DNA from 2 places in the Pontibacillus sp. ABV4_188 genome. Region 1 is predicted to be linked to the other one. Evidence: riboswitches for the same ligand, from Rfam matches in the RefSeq annotation. Region 1 holds a riboswitch; the other holds the start of a gene.
The links. A riboswitch is a leader RNA that binds a small molecule or an ion and turns the genes downstream of it on or off. The one in region 1 is predicted to bind glycine.

Region 1 (3,178 bases):
TGAAACAATAAACATTGCTTTTGAATCTTTTAAGATCTCTTGAACGTCTTCTAAAGGCTCAATTTGTCCGTAGAAGTTCGGATATTGAATGACAACCCCTGCAGTTTCTTCATCTAATTCATCCGCTAACATAGATAGGTTTGTTAATCCTTCTCTTGCTTCAATCTCAACCACTTCAATGTTTTGTCCCATTGCATAGGAATGAATAACTTCTAAAGAGTGAGGGTGAATCGCTTTAGATACAAGAACTTTTTTCTTTTTTGTTTGTCCAGCGCTTAACGTCACTGCTTCAGCAAGTGAGGTGCCCCCGTCGTACATAGATGAGTTAGATACTTCCATTCCTGTTAGCTCAGATATCATCGTCTGAAATTCAAAGATCGCTTGTAACTCTCCTTGAGAAATCTCTGGCTGATAAGGTGTGTAAGCTGTATAGAATTCGGAACGAGACAGTACATGATCTACAATGGAGGGAATGTAATGATCATAAACCCCTGCCCCCAGAAAAGATGTGTAGTCTTTCGTATTGATGTTCTCACCAGCTAGTTGAGCCAATTCTTTCATTAACTCTGGCTCGCTTGCGCTTGGCTTTATGTTTAACTCCCCTTTGAAACGAACCTTCTCAGGAATATCACTAAATAAAACATCTGTTGATTCAACGCCAATACTCTCTAGCATAGATCGTTTATCATGATCGGTCATGGGTAAATATCGAAATGTCATTGTAAAACCTCCCTATCCTTATCCTTACCGCTTATAAAAGGGTGTCGGTATAACTTTTGCTTTCAATAATCGTTTGCGAACCTGAACCAGGAGTTCCGTGTCGGGCTCCGTATATTGATTAGGAACAACGGCAAGACCTATATTTCTCTCTAATGTCGGAGACTGTGTACCTGTAGTAACAAAACCAATTTCCTTGTCGCCATCAAATACTTTATAACCGTGGCGTGGAATCCCTTTATCGATCATTTCAAGACCTACTAGTTTCCGGTTTGTTCCTTCTTCTTTTTGCTTCTTAAGAACATGCTTACCAATAAAGTCACCTTCTTTATCCACTTTGACAGCAAATCCAAGTCCAGCTTCAATCGGCGTAATATCTGCACTTAGTTCCTGACCATATAATGGAAGTTTTGCTTCAAAACGAAGCGTGTCCCTTGCCCCAAGACCAACAGGAAGTACCCCATCCTTCTCGCCTTCAGTAAGAATGGCTCTCCAAAGCGCTCCCCCCGCCTCAGGATGAATATAAATCTCAAATCCATCTTCTCCTGTATAACCCGTACGAGAAACAAGTGCTCCATGTTCAACACTACTAAAGGAGACATCCTGCAAGAATCGGAAGAATTTGATTTCAGAAAGATCCTGATCCGTTAAACGTTGCAAAATCGCTTCAGCCTTCGGTCCTTGAATAGCGAGTTGGACATATTGATCAGAAACGTCATGAAGCGTTGCGTTTTCCGTTAAATTTTCCTTTAGCCATTTGAAATCCTTGTCTGTATTCGCTGCATTCACCACAAGCAAATAGGATTGTTCCTGCAATTTATAGACAATCAGATCATCAACCGTCCCGCCATCTTCATAGCAAAGAAACGTATATTGCGCCCGGTTAGTTGTCAATTTAGTCACATCATTCGTGAGCATCTTTTGCAGATAAGCTTCACTTTCTGGTCCCTCTACTAAAATTTCTCCCATATGAGAGACATCAAATAGACCTGCGCTGTTTCTCGTTGCGTGATGTTCTTCTTTAATAGATGTAAATTGAACAGGAAGATCCCATCCTCCAAAGTCAACTGTTTTTGCTCCCCAATCCCCGTAATGAGGGTGAAGTGGTGTACGTTTTAAATCAGCCATTTTTAAAATCCCCCTATGTACATAATCGTTCGAACTTGCGCTATTTTTCTGAAAATTAAACATAAAAAAACAGAGAATACACGATTACCGTGTCATTCCCTGTCCGTTAACCAGAAAGTTTCGCAGTAGATCTTGGCTGCTTTCTTCTTGGGTGGCCTTACGTAGGCACTCTCCAGAGGTGCGTCCTACAAGAGTCTTTTTGCCTGAGAGATTCACATCACTGTTTGCTCCTTCGGCGCCGCCAAGTTACTGCGGTCTCTCCTCTTGTAATCATTCGCGATAATAATATTTTCATAAATGGTTCATACTAATTCATAAACATTACGGAATAGTAAACACTAGTTTACAAATTCACTGTCATTATATCACACGGTTTTTGGACTGTGCACAAAAATTTATTGCTTTTAAAGGTAGGGGTACGCATGAATCCATCTATACAGATCGATACGTCTATTGATCCAATAGTCGCAACGAACTTGCAGTCAGAAGGCCCTTTTGCTTCATGGGAACTATTCCAGATGGCTTATGAAACATCAAAGCATGTTGCAACACCTGAATTTAAAGGGCTACAATCACCTAAATACTTACCTCACGTCGACTTTCTCCCTCATCAATTAAATTGTGCTGAACAAGTGGTGGAAGAAATGAGCGGACGCGCAATCCTAGCAGACGAAGTAGGTCTTGGTAAAACGATAGAAGCAGGATTAATTTTAAAAGAATACATGATTCGTGGACTTGTCAAAAAAGTACTCATACTAGCCCCAGCCTCTCTCGTCAATCAGTGGGTACAAGAAATGAATCAGAAGTTCTATATCCCTGCAGCAGCCCAAAGAAAATCTGCTATATGGGACTATGATGTTGTCGTATCTTCTATTGATACAGCTAAGCGACCTCCGCACCGAGAGAAACTTTTAGAAACAGAATATGACCTTATTATCATCGATGAGGCTCATAAATTAAAAAACCACAAGACGAAAAACTACGCCTTCGTCCGATCACTAAAAAAGAAATACTGCCTTCTTCTTACGGCTACTCCGGTGCAGAACCACTTGGTTGATATTTTTAATTTAGTATCCATTTTAAAACCAGGTCACTTAGGAAACTATGAAGACTTCACAAAACGATTTGGAAGAAACCGAAACCAACTCTCAAATGATGAACATCTAAAAGAATTAGTTAAGAAAGTTATGGTCCGTAACCGTCGCGATGAAACAGGTGTCGATTGGACAAAGCGTAACGTAGAAACCGTCTATATTGATTTCACAGAAGAAGAAAAGAATGCTTACGAAAAGCTGTCTGAAGTTACAAGCGGAGGGATGGCTTTTTCCAACAT
Region 2 (3,178 bases), 1.4 Mb from region 1:
AGATATACAAAAAGCTAACAATCGAATACCTCTAATAAAGGTGGCGAGATCAAATTTTTCATAGTAATCTTCAGCAATTTGAAAGAATGATGTAAATGTAACAGGGGCGATTAAAACAAAAGGCGTGCCATCAACAACGATTGCAATCTTCCCATCCAGAATTTCTCCAGCTACAATGTCTGGTCGTTCCGTAGCTTTCATGGTGGGAAATGGAGTGTATTTTGGGTCAACAATTAGCTCTTCTAGCATACCGCTCTCTAGTATCTTATCGGTATCGACTTGTTCGATTCGTTTCGTTAATGTGTCCAACACTTGTTGATCAACCAGACCGCGAACATACGTCACGTACACCTTTGTCCGTGTATCCTTGCCAACACAGTGTTGTTGGAATGAGAGTTTAGGCGTGCGCGTTCTCCTTCGAATGAGAGCCATGTTGGTATCTATATCTTCCACAAACCCTTCTCGTGGCCCTCGAACAAGGGTCTGTACTTTTGATTCTTCTACTTTTCGAAAATAGTCAGTTTGTTCAACTGTAATGACAAGTGCCAGATCACAATCTTGAATAAAAAGAATGACATGCCCTGTCAACAATGCTTCTGTAACGCCTTTAAACGTCGTTTCTTCCTTGATTTCTGATGCGCTATTGAGGCCTTTCTTCATAGACTCCAGGTTTTTTTGAGTGTCAATGCCTTCTTTTTCCCATTCCAATAAAGGCTTTAAAATATTCTCTTCTACTTTACTCTCGTCAGCGAGCGTATGTAGGTAGAGCATAGCAAGCGGGACAGGCGACTGATCCAGTACTTTTGTACACAGTTCTGGACTATCATCAAAAATTGAAGTAATATGCTGGAGATTTTTCGTTACATCTTTAAAAAGAGAGCTAGCATTATAGGGTTCAGGCGCATGAACAGTTGAATCATTCGAACGAGATTTCGTTTTCCTTATACGTGGACTCATATAAATCACCTATCGTTAGTATGAATCGAATGTTTGGCTTTATGCGTTTAAAAAAAGAGGGGCGTCACTAACGGGATAAAGGAAACATCATCCTTGACCATTGATACGCATATTGATACCATTACATTTATTCAAAAGAATAGTGGCTGTGAAATTTATGGGTAACACTATAACTGGAGCCAATCCTGGAGAGATCGCTAGTAAAGCGACGCCGAAGGGTTCATGATCTCAGGCAACCGGACAGGAACGAACTTACATACAGAATACGTGTATGGGTACGTTTGTCTGAGGTCGGCGAGAGCTGATCTCTTTTTTTGTTCATAGAAAATATAGGCAGAGGTGGATCATCATGGAAAAACGTAAAGCAGTAGTAAGCGTCATCGGAAAAGACCAAGTTGGAATCATCGCGAACGTGACAAACGTACTCGCAGAATATAAATTGAACGTGCTCGATATCAGCCAAACGATTGTGGAAGAATACTTCACAATGATTATGATTATCGATGTGAAAGAAGCGCATGATCTAGATACAATCAGAAAAGTACTACAAGAAACTGGCGAGAACTTAAGCGTGCAAATTAGTCTGCAGCTAGAAGAAGTTTTCCAGTCTATGCACCGCATTTAAGGAGGGCTCCCCATGAATATTGCATTTAACGAAATAACAGAAACCATCCGCATGGTTCAAATGGAGAACCTCGATATCCGTACGGTTACCATCGGAATCAGCCTTCGTGACTGTGCCGATTCAGATATTGAGAAGTTAAAAGAAAATGTCTACAACAAAATTACGACATACGCAAAAGACTTAACAACTGTTGCTGAGCAAGTTGAAAAAGAGTACGGTGTACCAATCATCAATAAACGTATATCAATCACGCCTGTATCTGAAATTCTTGGCAATGCAACTGTGGCTGAAGCCGTTGAAGTTGCAAAAACGCTAGACCAAGCAGCGAAAGATCTTGGCGTTGATTTTATTGGCGGCTATTCCGCTCTTACTCATAAAGGGGTCACAAAAGGAGATCAAACTCTAATTGATTCTCTTCCTGAAGCCTTAAGTGTGACTGAACGTGTCTGTGGTTCTGTGTCTGTAGCGACTACTCGTACAGGTATCAACATGGATGTTGTGAAACAAATGGGTCACGTGATCAGTGATGCAGCAGAGCGCACAAAGGATCAAAACGGAATTGCCTGTGCGAAGCTTGTGGTGTTCAGTAACCCAGTAGAAGACAATCCGTTCATGGCCGGTGCTTTCCACGGAACAGGTGAGGGCGAAGCGGTCCTAAACGTCGGCGTTAGTGGTCCTGGTGTAGTATTGAGTGCGCTGAAGCGTTACCCAGAAGCGGATCTTGGTGAAGTATCTGAAGTTATTAAAAATACTGTCTTCAAAATTACTCGCGCTGGTGAACTTGTTGGACGCCAGGTAGCCGAACGAATCGGTGTTCCATTCGGCATTCTTGACCTTTCCCTTGCGCCAACGAACGCGCTAAACGACAGTGTCGCTCGCATATTAGAAGAGATCGGCCTTGAACGCGTTGGTACACACGGCACAATTGCGGCGCTTGCTCTTATGAATGACGCTGTGAAAAAAGGTGGCGCCATGGCAAGCTCCTATGTAGGCGGATTAAGCGGTGCATTTATTCCGGTTAGTGAAGATGAAGGTATGATCGAAGGGGTAACAGAAGGATCCCTTTCCCTATCAAAACTTGAAGCGATGACATGCGTCTGTTCCGTAGGTCTTGATATGATCGCCCTAACCGGTGACGCAAGTCCCGCAACCTTATCCGGCATTATCGCCGACGAAGCAGCTATCGGTATGATTAACAAGAAAACAACAGCCGTACGCGTCATTCCGGTTCCAGGAAAAGAAGAAGGCGAAATGATCGAATTCGGCGGACTCCTTGGCCGCGCTCCTGTTATGGGTGTGAATCCATACAGCAGCGAGGGCTTCGTGAACCGAGGCGGTCGCATTCCAGCTCCGTTGCAGGCTTTGATTAACTAAAAATATCGATATGTAGACTGCCCAAACTTGGTTTGGGCAGTTTTTTGTTTGGGGCGAGAGGGAGACGTGCGACGGCTTAAAAGAGAGGATCACGGCGTAAGAAGAGACACCGCGGCTTGAAAGCGAGCACCCACGGCCTAAGCTAGAACAAAGACGGCCCAAAAGATGAAAATGACAGCTCGAGAGGGGGAGCGACGGCGTAAGTAGAGTGCGAACGGCTTA

Region 2: it holds a riboswitch for glycine, as region 1 does, so the genes downstream of both, ACYX4O_RS06620 (ACT domain-containing protein) here and gcvT (glycine cleavage system aminomethyltransferase GcvT) in region 1, are expected to answer to the same signal.

Annotation. Positions count from the first base shown of each region.
Region 1 is NZ_CM149975.1:2,672,545-2,675,722, forward strand. It holds gene gcvPA (aminomethyl-transferring glycine dehydrogenase subunit GcvPA) at 1-720, opposite strand, end outside; gene gcvT (glycine cleavage system aminomethyltransferase GcvT) at 745-1,845, opposite strand; glycine riboswitch at 1,943-2,023, opposite strand; glycine riboswitch at 2,027-2,119, opposite strand; gene ACYX4O_RS13795 (DEAD/DEAH box helicase) at 2,268-3,178, shown strand, end outside.
Region 2 is NZ_CM149975.1:1,316,357-1,319,534, forward strand. It holds gene ACYX4O_RS06615 (spore germination protein) at 1-957, opposite strand, end outside; glycine riboswitch at 1,133-1,211, shown strand; gene ACYX4O_RS06620 (ACT domain-containing protein) at 1,307-1,582, shown strand; gene ACYX4O_RS06625 (DUF711 family protein) at 1,595-2,956, shown strand.